Caballeronia sp. LZ062: one gene and its partner. The protein of the gene in region 2 interacts with the protein of the main gene of each other region in a pairwise test. Links are inferred from orthologs where the notes say so. Each region holds a gene or a part of one and is shown on either strand. Other genes may lie near its edges.

Region 1 (6,694 bases), 1.7 Mb from region 2 along the record:
GCCATGGCCGTGCAACGAAACGAAGTACATCGTGCATTTCCCGGAATCGCGTGAAATCTGGAGCTTCGGCTCGGGCTACGGCGGCAACGCGCTGCTCGGCAAGAAGTGCTTTGCGCTGCGCATTGCGTCGACCATGGGCCGCGACGAAGGCTGGCTCGCCGAGCACATGCTGATTCTCGGCGTGACCTCGCCGCAAGGGCGCAAGTATCACGTCGCGGCGGCGTTCCCGTCCGCGTGCGGCAAGACGAATTTCGCGATGCTGATTCCCCCGAGCGATCTGAACGGCTGGAAGGTGACGACCATCGGCGACGACATCGCGTGGATCAAGCCGGGCCGCGACGGGCGTCTCTACGCGATCAATCCCGAAGCCGGCTATTTCGGCGTCGCGCCGGGCACGAGCGAGAAGACCAACTTCAACGCAATGGCGACGCTCAAGGAGAACGTGATCTTCACGAACGTCGCGCTGACCGACGACGGCGACGTCTGGTGGGAAGGCATGACGGACACGCCGCCCGCGCATCTGATCGACTGGCAGGGCCGCGACTGGACGCCGGAAATCGCGAAGGAAACCGGCGCGAAGGCCGCGCATCCGAACGCGCGCTTCACCGCGCCCGCGTCGCAGTGTCCGTCGATCGATCCGGACTGGGAGAACCCGGCAGGCGTGCCGATCGACGCGTTCATCTTCGGCGGGCGCCGCTCGAACACGGTGCCGCTCGTCACGGAAGCGCGCGACTGGAAGGAAGGCGTCTACATGGCCGCGACGATGGGCTCCGAAACGACGGCCGCCGCGGCAGGCCAGCAGGGCGTCGTGCGCCGTGATCCGTTCGCGATGCTGCCGTTTTGCGGCTACAACATGAGCGACTACTTCGGCCACTGGCTGAAGATGGGCGAGCGCCTGGAGGCGCAAAACGCCAAGCCGCCGAAGTTCTTCTGCGTCAACTGGTTCCGCAAGGGCGAGGACGGCAAGTTCGTGTGGCCGGGCTTCGGCGAGAACATGCGCGTGCTGAACTGGATGGTCGGGCGCATCGAGGGCACGGCGAACGGCGAGGAACACGCGTTCGGCATCTCGCCGCGCTATGAAGACATCGACTGGGGCGGGCTCGATTTCTCGCGCGAGCAGTTCGAGCAAGTGATCTCGGTGAACGACAGCGCGTGGCGCGACGAACTCACGCTGCACGACGAGTTGTTCGCGAAGCTGCAACACGGGTTGCCCGACGCTTTGCCGGAAGCCAAGGCGGACATGGAAAAGCGGCTGGCTGCCTGATCGCTATTGCGTAGCACCGCGGCTTTCGCAGTGGAAGATGACCGAACGGTCATCTTCTCCGACGAAGCCGTTTCCACAACGATTTTTTCCAAAAACCACAGCGCGTCCGCAACTTCTGCACGAATCTTCGAGTCCTAGGATAATTCTGAATTGCCTTGCAGCAGAATTTATAGCCGCGTGGCGGCAGGAGTTGTCCCATGGATCATTTGCAGTCGATGAAGGTGTTCGTCCGCGTGGCCGATCTTGGCAGTTTTGCCCGGGCCGCTAGCGCGATGGATATCTCGAACGCGGTAGCGACGCGCCACGTCGCCGATCTCGAAAGTCGTCTCGGCACGCGCTTGCTCAACCGCACGACGCGCAGTCTTTCCCTCACCGAATCCGGTCAGGTGTATCTCGAGCGGGCGCGCCAGATTCTCGATGAACTAGAAGACGTCGAACAGATGGTGGTGGCGCGCAATCACGAGCCGCTCGGTTCGCTGCGTATCGTCGCGCCGGTCGTGTTCGGCCTGCACAATCTCGCGCCCGTCTTGCAGACTTACGCGCAGCGTTATCCCAAGGTCCTGCCCGATGTGACGCTGGTGGACCGCCAAGTGGATCTCGTCGAGGAAGGGTTCGATGTCGGAATCGTCATTGCGCGGCAGGTGAAGAGTGCGAGCGTCGTCACGCGCCGCCTGACCACCGGCTGCATGACCGTCTGCGCGACGCCTGATTACCTCGAAAAGCACGGCACGCCGACGCGCCCGGAACATCTGCTGGAGCACCCGTGCCTGAGCCTGCCGTCCGAATACTGGGGCGACGAGCGCGTGTTCACGGGTCCGGACGGCGAAGTGCGCGTGCGCCCGCAGAACGTGATCATCGCGAACAATACGGAGATGCTGCGGCAGTTCGCGCTGCTCGGCATGGGCATCGCGATTCTGCCTAGCTATCTGATCGGCAACGACATGAACCGCAATCAGCTCGTGCGGCTGCTCGGCGACTACCAGTTGCCTCAAGTGGAAATCAACGTCGCCTATCCGAGCCGGCGGCACTTGCCCGCGAAGGTGCGCACGTTCATCGATCACCTCGTCGAGCACTTCAGCCAGACGCCGAATCACCAGCTCGGCGAGCAATGGATTCGCGACGGCATCGGTAAGCCGGCGGCCGCGAGCAGCGCGGAAGCCCACTACGCCCACGATGATGAACCGAAAGCGCCGCCGCCCGCGCCGCGTTCCCGCTCGATGGACGGTGAACTCGGCCCGAAGCTGGCAAAGCCTTCGCGACCGCGAGGGCGCCTGCCGGCGGCGTCGCCGTTCTGATCGCTGCGCGCGTCTTGCGCTCACCAAACGAAAAAAAGCCCGCGAATCACTTCGCGGGCTTTTTTGCTTCTAGCCGGCGCGGCGAATCAACTCGCCTTGCGCGCCGCCGTCTTCTTCGCGGCCGCTTTCTTCGCCGGGGCTTTCTTGGCCGCGACGGTCTTCGTCGCCGCTTTCGCCCGCGTGGTCTTGGCGGCTACGGCGACGTCGCTATCGCCTTCGTCCGCGCTGTCGTTCTGCGCGTCTGCGGTTGCGCCGCGCTTCGCCGCCGCGGTCTTCGCGCCCGGCTTGGCTTCTTTTTTCTCGAACTCGAAGCCGATCTTGCCGTCCGGTTGCTTGACCAGATACGCCTTGAAGTTGCGCCCGGTCCGCGACGACTTGAAGTTCGTCAGCAAGTCGGTGCGGCCTTCGTTCAGCAGCTTTTCCATCTGCTCCCGCGTGATTTCCTGCTGCAGGATGACCTTGCCCGAGCGGAAATCGCACGTCTTTGGATTCGCGACCGAGTTTTCGCACACGAAGCTCATGCCGTGCTCGAACACCCGCGACTGACATTTCGGGCACGCGCCGACGGGCGTCTGCTCCGAGAAATCGGGCGGTTCGCCGTCTTCGCCGCCGGTGTCCTGACCGAAATCGAATTCCAGCTTGAAGTTCTTGATTTCGTCGTCGAGCGCGAGCTTCAGAATGGCCGAGAACGGGCGACCCATCTTGCTGCGAAAACCAGACAGCGGACCGATGGTCTTTTCGCGCAGCAATTCCTCGACTTCCGGAATCTCGAACTGACGCCCGCCCGGTATCTTCGAGATCGAGAACTCGCACTTCGTGCAGGCAAAGCGCCGGTAGTTCTCTTTCACCTGTGCGCCGCAATTCGGGCACGGTGTTTCGAGCGTCGCGTAGTCGCCGGGGATCGTGTCGGAGTCGTACTCCTTCGCGCGCTTCACGATGGTCTGCGTCATGCGCGCGATTTCCTGCATGAACGCGTCGCGATGCAGGTTGCCGCGCTCCATCTGCGAGAGCTTGTGTTCCCACTCGCCGGTCAGCTCGGGCGCGGTCAGTTCTTCGACGCCTAGGCCGCGCAAAAGCGTCATCAACTGGAACGCCTTGGCGGTCGGAATCAGTTCGCGGCCCTCACGCACCATGTACTTTTCGCCGAGCAGGCCTTCGATGATGGCGGCGCGCGTGGCCGGGGTGCCGAGGCCCTTTGCGGCCATCGCCTCGCGCAGTTCCTCGTCTTCGACGAGCTTGCCCGCGCCTTCCATCGCCGACAGCAGCGACGCCTCGTTGTAGCGTGCGGGCGGCTTGGTCACGAGGCCGTGCGCCTCGACCTTTTCGACGTCAACCGTTTCGCCCTTTTGCACCGGCACGAGATTGCCTTCCTCGCCCGCGGCTTCGCGGCCGTAGACCTGCAGCCAGCCCGGCTCGACGAGCACCTTGCCCTCGGTCTTGAAGTGATGTCCCGAGACTTCGGTGATGCGCGTGGTGACGAGATACTCGGCCGCCGGGAAGAACACCGACAGAAAGCGCTTCACGACGAGGTCATACAGCTTCTGCTCGGGCTCGGACAGCGCTTTGGGCGCTTGCAGCGTCGGAATGATGGCGAAGTGGTCGCTAATCTTCGAGTTGTCGAAGATGCGCTTGTTCGGCTTCACCCAGCCCTTGTCGAGCACTTGCTTGGCATACGGCAGGTAGTTGTTGCTTTCCTTGAGCATGGTCAGCGTTTCCTTGACCGTGCCCAGATAATCTTCCGGCAGCGCGCGCGAATCGGTACGCGGATACGTCAGCACCTTGTGCTTTTCGTACAGCGCCTGCGCGAGCCCGAGCGTGTTCTTCGCCGAGAAGCCGAAGCGGCTGTTGGCTTCGCGCTGAAGGCTCGTCAGATCGAAGAGGAGCGGCGACATCTGCGTGGACGGCTTCGACTCTTCCGTCACCGTGCCGGTCTTGCCGCGGCACGCCGCGACGACCGATTCCGCCGCCGCGAGACTCCAGAGGCGCGAATCGCGCTGTTCCGGATCGTTCTCGACGCGCTTGAACTTCGGGTCGAACCAGCGGCCTTCGTAGAGACCCTTTGCCGCGATGAACTCCGCGCGCACTTCCCAATAGTCGCGCGGCACGAAACGGCGTATTTTTTCCTCGCGTTCGACGACGATCGACAAGGTTGGCGTCTGAACGCGACCGACGGTCGTCAGAAAGAAACCGCCGCCCTTGCTGTTGAAGGCAGTCATCGCACGCGTGCCGTTGATGCCGACGAGCCAGTCCGCTTCCGAACGGCAACGCGCGGCGTCGGCGAGCGGCTGCATGTCGGCGTCGCTGCGCAGGTTCGCGAAGCCTTCGCGGATGGCGGCGGGCGTCATCGACTGAAGCCACAGGCGCTGGATCGGCTGCTTCGCTTTCGCGTGCTGCGCGATCAGGCGGAAAATCAGCTCGCCCTCGCGCCCCGCGTCGCATGCGTTGATGAGCCGGTCAATGTCCTTGCGCTTCAGCAGCTTGGTCAGCACCTTCAGCCGCGACTCGCTCTTCGCGATGGGATTCAGATCGAAATGCGGCGGAATCACCGGCAGATTCGCGAAGCTCCATTTGCCGCGCTTGACGTCGTATTCCTCCGGCGCGGCGATTTCCAGCAAGTGGCCGACCGCGGACGAGAGCACGTAGTCGTCGCTCTCGTAGTACTCGTCATGCTTCGTGAAGCCGCCCAGCGCGCGCGCGATGTCGTTCGCGACGGAAGGCTTCTCAGCGATGATCAGGGCTTTGGACATGACTCAATATGGTTGGGGACTGGCAGCGGCCCCGTTTGGACCGCTTTAACGACCGCTTTATAGCACACGGTTTGCGCCGTGCGCGTCGCGGTTTCGATTACGACGCCCGCCGAACCGGCGTCCGGGTGCGTTTCGGAAGACGCAACCGGGTGCCGCCGATCCATTTGTCTACGCTATAGCAAGCGCCGGGCGCAGCTTGGGCGCGCCGGTCATGTCGGGCAGGGCGGTGAGGTCGGTGAGCATGCGCTCGACGATTGCGACCTGCGGCAGCACTGTGCCGAAAAATCGGGTCGTGACCGAATCTTCGATCAAAACGGTCGGGAAGTTCTCCACGTCCAGGTCATCGAAGCGGTCCGCCTGATTTTCGATGTCGATCCACGCGAAGCAGATGTCCGGATGCGCGTCGGCCAGTCTGTCGAAAGCTTCGCGATACTCGCGGCACGTCCCGCACCATTCCGCGCACAGGCACGCGACGAACAGCGTGCCCGGCACGGCGAGGCGTTCGGCGATTTGTTCGGCGTCGGTATCGAGGTTGAACGCGGACATGAGGTTGAGACGATCCTTTCTTATGGCAACGCCGTGCAGCGCAATTCTCGCGAATGTAGCACGAGGCGGGGTCAGGAGCGTTCGAGCGCCCCGTACCGGCCGCCCGGCAGCGCCGCCGCCAGCCCCGCGAGTTCGAGCTGAAGCAGCGCGCCCTGAAGCGCCGCGCCGTCGAGATCGGTGCGCTCGGCCAGAATTTCAAGCGTCGCCGGCGAGTGGCCGAGCGCGGCGAGCACGCGCTCGGCGTCGCCAGTCGGCGCGTCGGCGGGCAGGCGGGCGGATGCCCACGAGGCGCTCGGTGCTCGCGGCTTGCCGCGTCGACCCGGTGCGGGCGCTTGAGCGGCCGGAAAGCCGAACTCTTCCAATACGTCTTCCGGCGTTTCGACGAGCTTTGCGCCCTGTTTGATGAGCCGATGACAGCCCTGCGACAGCGGCGCGTGAATCGACCCGGGAATGGCGAACACATCGCGCCCGATCTCGGCGGCGAGCCGCGCGGTGATGAGCGAGCCCGACCGCATCGCGGCTTCGACGATCAGCACGCCGCCCGACAATCCCGCGATCAGCCGGTTGCGTTGCGGAAAGTTCGCGGAGCGCGCTGGCGTGCCGAGCGGCCACTCGGACACGATGGCGCCGTCGCGGGCGATTTCGTGCGCGAGCGTGTGGTTGTGCGCGGGATAGACGAGATCCGCGCCCGTGCCGATGACGGCGATGGTTCCCGCGCCGCCATCGAGCGCGCCGCGATGCGCGGCGGCGTCGATGCCGAGCGCGAGTCCCGACACCACCGCGAGTCCGGCATCGGAAAGCGCCCGCGCAAAGCGCCGTGCGTCTTCCGCGCCTTGCGGCGT
Region 2 (6,449 bases):
GAAAACATCCGGCGGAATTCCATGTCTTCGACGCGCGCTTTCAGTGCGTCGGCGTCGGATTCGCAGGCGACGAGCGTGTCTTCGTCGCCTTCTTCGCGCGCCATCTCGAAGAGTTCGTCGGCGTCGCGCAGATCGTTGTCGAGGGCGGAAAGCGTCGACACCACGCCGTCGAGCAGCTTCTTTTCACGACCGAGCGCCTGCGCGTTCTTCGAGTCGTTCCAGACGTTCGGGTCTTCGAGTTCCTTGTTGACTTCGGCTAGGCGCGCGGACTTGGCGTCGTAGTCAAAGATACCCCCGTAGCTCGCCCGCGCGGCGGCGCAGGTCGGCCAGAAGGCTTTCGATCGCGTTGAGACGTTCTGCTTCCATTGTCGATCTTCGGCTTCGTAAAAAGGTCAAATTATAGCCGATCGACGCGCTTTTCCCGCGCTGGCGCACGCCGTGACACGGGACGCTGCGCGCTTGAACGTCCGTGCACAGGCGCTTCGCGCGGGGCGTCGAGCGGCACGATGTACTTCGCCTCAGGTTGACGAACGTCTCTTCGATTTCTGCGGGCTGACGAACGCTCGAAGCGCGCAATCGCACTGGCGCGGGGGCTGATTAACGAAGACGCGCGCCGAAATGGCGATGCCGCAAACGCTGCCTAAGCCACGATGTACTTCGCCGCGTCTTCCGGCGTCGCGCCGATTTTCGGGTTGACGAACGTCTACTCGATTTTCTGCGGGCTGACCAACTCTCGAAGCGCGCAATCGTATTGGCGCGGTCGGCCAATTAGCGAAGACGCGCGCCGAACACGACAATGCGGCGAACGCTGCCTCAAGCCGCGTGCTCGACGATCAGCTGCACGCGCGCCACGCCGTTCCACGAATCGCTGACGAGCCGGTACGCGACAGTCGCGCGCGGCGGCAGCGGATCGACGTGATTGAACCAGATCGCGTTGAAACGCTGGCGGCCGCGCACGAGTTGCAGCTTTAGGTGCTTGTCCTTCACGAGCGATTGCGACGCGACGTCGAATTCCCCCGAAAACGTCGGCGCCGGAAAGCCCTGTCCCCAGACCGCCGCGTCGAGCAGTTCGATGAATTGCGGCGTGAAATACGCGTCCTCCAGTTCGCCGTCCGTCTCGATGGTCCGCGAGAGCGCGTCGGCGGTCAGCCACTCGCGGCCGATCGCTTCGAACGCGTCCGTGAAGCGCGGAATGTCGGCGGTGGCGAGCGTGAGGCCCGCCGCCATTGCGTGGCCGCCGAACTTGTGGATGAGACCGGGCTCGCGCTTGCTGATGAGATCGACGGCATCGCGCAAATGGAAGCCGGGAATCGAGCGTCCGGAGCCTTTTGAGAGCGTGCCGGCGTCGTCGGCGTGCGCGAACGTGAACGACGGCCGGTGAAAGCGCTCCTTCAGCCGCCCGGCGACGATGCCGATCACGCCCTGATGCCAGCTCGCGTCGTAGAGCGTGAGGGTCGCGCGCTCGCCCGCATCGAACGATTGCAGTTCGGCGAGCGCCTGCTGTTGCATGCCGGCTTCGATTTCGCGCCGCTCGCGGTTCATCGCGTCGAGCTGTTGCCCGAGTTCCCATGCGCGGCCGATGTCGTCGGTCGTCAAGCATTCGATGCCGAGCGACATGTCCGAGAGCCGTCCCGCCGCGTTCAGGCGCGGCCCGAGCGCGAAGCCGAGATCGAAGCCCGACGCGGCGCGCGCATCGCGGCCGGCCGCGCGGAACAGAGCGGCGATGCCCGGCTGCATGCGGCCTGCGCGAATCCGCTTCAAACCCTGCGCGACGAGAATCCGGTTGTTGCAGTCGAGCTTCACGACATCGGCCACGGTGCCGAGCGCAACGAGATCGAGCAGGCCGTCCAGACGCGGCTCCGGCGTGCTCTCGTAAGCGCCGCGCCGGCGCAGCTCGGCACGCAGCGCGAGCAGCACGTAGAACATCACGCCGACGCCCGCGATACATTTGCTCGGAAAGCCGCAGCCCGGCTGGTTCGGATTGACGATGGCGCGTGCGGCGGGCAGTTCGTCGCCCGGCAGGTGATGGTCGGTCACGACGACATCGATGCCGAGCGCGTTGGCCGCCGCGACGCCTTCGACGCTCGCGATGCCGTTATCGACGGTAATCAGCAGATCCGGCACGCCGAGCGGCGAGCGCGCGGCCAGTTCGACAATCTCGGGCGTCAGCCCGTAGCCGTATTCGAAGCGGTTCGGCACCAGATAGTCGATGGTCGCGCCGAACATGCGCAGGCCGCGCACGGCAACCGCGCACGCGGTCGCGCCGTCGCAGTCGTAATCCGCGACGACGAGCATGCGCTTGCCGGCCGCGAGCGCATCGGCGAGCACGGCGGCAGCGTCGTCGCAACCCTTCAGGCCGATGGGCGCGTGCAGGCGCTTCAACTCGGTTTCCACTTCGTCCGGCGACGTGACGCCTCGCGCCGCATAGAGCCGCGCGATCACGGGATGCAGGCCATGGCGCATAAGGGCTTCGGCATCGGCGGGGGACGAGGCGCGGGTAACGATTCGCGTCATGCGGGAAGAGCCTTATTCGATGAGAAGCGCCGCGATAGGGCGGCGGCGCCAGAATTTGCGCAAATCGCCGCGCGTGACCGACAGCGTGACCGAGCCCGTATCGCCGCACAGCGTGAGACGCAGGCGCTTGAGCGAACCGCTCGATAGCGCATCGAGCGCCGGCGCGAACCACGCATCTTCGAGCGCCTTCAGCGCCGCGTTCCAGCGCGCCCAGTCCTGCTCGATGAACGGCGCGGAAAACGGGTCGAGTTCGACGAGCGTCGCGCCTTCGCCGCCGTCTTTCGGAAGCGCTGCATACGACTCCGGCGGCGTAGACGGCTTCACGCCCGAAGCGAGCGCGAGGCCGCGCGTGGCGGCGGCATCGGACATCACGGCGGCGAACGGGCGCGTGACCGGGCGCATCGCGCCTTGTGCGTGCAGCCAGATCGAATTGATGGGCGGAAGTCCGCGCGATTCGCGCTCGACGTTCAGCGGATGTTCGAACCACGCCATCTGCACTTCGTTCTGCAGCTTCATCCACGGGCGCGAGCGATCGCCGGTCCGGGCTTCGTGCGGCAGCCAGATTTCGATGTTGCGTCCCGCCGCGCGCAACGGCGACGCGCCCGCGAGCGCGCCGAGCGCATCGCCCGATACGTACCAGCGCAGCGGCGTCGGCGCCTGCAACGCTAGGCCCAAGTCTTCGATGACCGGCCGTGCGGTGTCCAGCAGCGCGCGCGCTTCCTCGGTGCGCACGCCGAGCGTGGCGGGATCGATCAGCACGAGATGATCGTGCGCGATGCGCACGTGAACCGGCTCGATGCACGCCCACAGCGCGGCGTCTCCAGAACCGGACGCGCCGGGATCGCCGCCATCGGCAAGGAGCATGAAGGGCGCGAGCGGGGCGTCGTCGGCATAACGTTGGCCCGCGTTCGGCGAAACGATGCCGAAGCGTTGCGCGATCCAGCGCTCATGCGGCAGCGTACGCTGGAAGTCTTCGCCGATCACGCGTTCTTCGAGCGTCGCGCGGGCAAGCAGTCGGTCAAGCGCCGCGCTGTCCAGTCCGTGCAGCGCAGTCGCGGCGTCGGCCGCCGAGGGCAGGGCGAACGGCAGCAGAAGGTGAAGGTCGGCAAGGGGCATGATGGTCGGCATTGTAGGGCAAAGCGCGACGCGTCATCGGCGGGGGGCACGATGCGCAAGGCGCTGCAAGACCCGCGCTTGTTACGACGCCGACCCCATGTGTGGCAAACTTTCGCAAATTTCGCGGCGCAAGGCGCACGGCCCGGTCATGCGCTGTCAAATCGGGGCGATTCACGCCTTCACGCCGGCCAAGATAGCAACGCAGCAACAGCAGAAAAAGGATTCGCTTGAAACTTCCGTACGAATGGCAGATTGGCTGGCGCTACACGCGCGCCAGCAAACGCACCACAGGCAACGGCTTCATCTCATTCATCGCGCTCGTGTCGATGGCGGGCATCGCGCTCGGCGTCGCCGCGCTGATCGTCGTGCTGTCGGTCATGAACGGCTTCCAGAAGGAAGTGCGCGACCGCATGCTCTCGGTGCTCGCGCATGTCGAAATCTTCTCGCCGACGGGGTCCATGCCCAATTGGCAGTTGACCGCGCAGGAAGCCAAGCGCAATCCCGAAGTGACCGGCGCGGCGCCCTACGTCGAAGCGCAGGCGCTCTTGACGCGGCAAGGCGCGGTGAGCGGCGTCGCGCTGCGCGGCGTGGAGCCGTCGCTCGAGCCGGAAGTGTCGGATATCGGCAAGGAAATGCGCGCGGGCAAGCTCGCGGACTTGGTTCCCGGCGAATTCGGCATCGTGCTTGGCGGCGATCTCGCAACGAACCTCGGCGTGATGACCGGCGACAAGATCACGCTCGTCGCGCCCGAAGGCACCATCACGCCCGCGGGCATGATGCCGCGCCTGAAGCAGTTCACGGTCGTCGGCATCTTCGAGTCCGGCCACTACGAATACGATTCGACGCTCGCGCTCATTTCGATCCGCGACGCGCAAGCGCTCTTTCGCCTTCCCGCGCCGACCGGCGTGCGTCTGCGTCTGAAGGACATGCAGCGCGCGCCCGATGTCGCGCGGCAACTGTCGCACACGCTCTCCGGCGACCTCTATATCCGCGACTGGACGCAGCAGAACAAGACGTGGTTCTCCGCCGTGCAGATCGAAAAACGCATGATGTTCATCATTCTCACGCTGATCATCGCGGTGGCGGCGTTCAATCTGGTGTCGTCGCTCGTGATGACCGTCACCGACAAGCAGGCCGATATCGCCATCTTGCGCACGCTCGGCGCGCAGCCCGGCTCGATCATGAAGATATTCGTGGTGCAGGGCGTGACCATCGGCTTTATCGGCACGGCGCTCGGCGTGTCGCTCGGCTGCGTGATTGCGTGGAGCATTCCGTGGCTCGTGCCGATGATCGAGCATGTGCTCGGCGTGCAGTTCCTGCCGCCTTCGGTGTACTTCATCAGCGAGTTGCCGTCCGAACTCGTGCCGGGCGATGTCATGAAGATCGGCGTCATCGCGTTTTTGTTGTCGTCGCTCGCGACGCTCTATCCGAGCTGGCGCGGCGCGAAGGTTCGTCCGGCGGAGGCGCTGCGCTATGAGTGACCTGATTCCGGCAAATAATGTCGTGCTGCAGGCGTCGGCGATTTCTAAGGCGTTCGAGCAGGGCGGCGCAAGCGTGCGGGTACTCGACAACGCGCAGCTCGAAATCTATCGCGGCGAAAAGCTCGCGATCGTCGGCGCGTCCGGTTCCGGCAAGAGCACGCTGCTGCACGTGCTCGGCGGCCTCGACGAGCCGAGCGCGGGCAAAGTGTCGCTGCTCGGCAAGCCGTTCACCGAGCTAAAAGAGAAAGAGCGCAACGAACTGCGTAATCGCGCGCTCGGTTTCGTGTATCAGTTTCATCATTTGCTGCCTGAATTCACCGCGCTGGATAACGTCGCGATGCCGCTGCGCATTCGCCGCATGAGCGAAGACGCGGCGCGCAAGGAAGCGATGGCCATGCTGGAACGCGTCGGCATCGCGCATCGCGCGAAGCATCGGCCGGGCGCGCTGTCGGGCGGCGAGCGGCAACGCGTGGCGATTGCACGGGCGCTCGTCACGCGGCCCGCGTGCGTGCTCGCCGACGAACCGACCGGCAACCTCGACGGCGGCACGGCGGATACGGTGTTCAACCTGATGCTGGAGTTGTCGCAGACGCTCGAGACGAGCTTCGTGATCGTCACGCACGATCCCGATCTCGCCGCGCGCTGCGACCGCATCATGCGTCTGCGCGACGGCGTGCTGCACGAAGAGCCGCCGGTGCCCGTCTAAGCGGCGCGCGCCTCGGAGGACGCCATGTGGATCGACACGCACTGTCATCTCGATGCCTCCGAGTTCGACGCGGACCGCGACGCGGTGGCCCGCGCGGCGGTCGATGCAGCGGTGACGCGCATCGTGATTCCGGGCGTCGAGCGGTCGAACTTCGATACGGTGCGCGCGTTGTCGCATCGCATCGAGGGCGGCGCGTATGCGCTCGGCATCCATCCGCTTTTCACGCCTCGCGCCACCGACGACGACCTGCGCGTGCTGCGCGAGCAAATCGCGGCGAGCATGGACGATCCGCGCTTCGTCGGTATCGGCGAAATCGGGCTGGATTATTTCGTGCCGACGCTCGACGATGCGCGCCAGCAGTTCTTCTACTACGAGCAACTGAAGCTCGCCCGCGAGTTCCGACTGCCGGTGATTTGCCACGTGCGCAAGTCGCAGGACAAGGTGCTCAAGGGCCTGCGCGTGCACGGCATTCATTGCGGCATCGCCCATGCGTTCAACGGCAGCTTTCAGCAGGCGGAAGCGTTCATCGCGCAGGGGATGCGGCTCGGCTTCGGCGGCAATCTGACGTTCGAGCGGGCACGGCAGATCAGGCGGCTTGCGGCCGACCTTCCGCTCGATGCGATCGTGCTCGA

Evidence for each region.
Region 1: the proteins of recJ (region 2) and P9239_RS17675 interact in binary tests that used the Escherichia coli proteins (3 or more experiments, as listed by UniProt). The link is inferred for Caballeronia sp. LZ062 from one-to-one orthologs.

Annotation. Positions count from the first base shown.
Region 1 is NZ_JARTWB010000002.1:2,481,022-2,487,715, reverse strand. Bases 2,446-5,632 are described here. They hold P9239_RS17675 (DNA topoisomerase III), read right to left. Parts: upstream 5,307-5,632; coding sequence 2,646-5,306; downstream 2,446-2,645. Other genes in these bases: P9239_RS17670 (thioredoxin family protein), read right to left, coding at 5,475-5,632; P9239_RS17680 (LysR family transcriptional regulator), read left to right, coding at 2,446-2,559. In the rest of the region: P9239_RS17685 (phosphoenolpyruvate carboxykinase (GTP)), read left to right, coding at 1-1,264; more of P9239_RS17680, read left to right, coding at 1,462-2,445; more of P9239_RS17670, read right to left, coding at 5,633-5,852; DNA-processing protein DprA, read right to left, coding at 5,924-6,694.
Region 2 is NZ_JARTWB010000002.1:743,478-749,926, forward strand. What follows is about bases 165-3,106. They hold recJ (single-stranded-DNA-specific exonuclease RecJ), read right to left. Parts: upstream 2,515-3,106; coding sequence 814-2,514; downstream 165-813. Other genes in these bases: P9239_RS09530 (regulator), read right to left, coding at 2,527-3,106. In the rest of the region: more of P9239_RS09530, read right to left, coding at 3,107-3,642; P9239_RS09535 (lipoprotein-releasing ABC transporter permease subunit), read left to right, coding at 3,858-5,111; lipoprotein-releasing ABC transporter ATP-binding protein LolD, read left to right, coding at 5,104-5,817; P9239_RS09545 (TatD family hydrolase), read left to right, coding at 5,842-6,449. UniProt on the Escherichia coli protein: Single-stranded-DNA-specific exonuclease.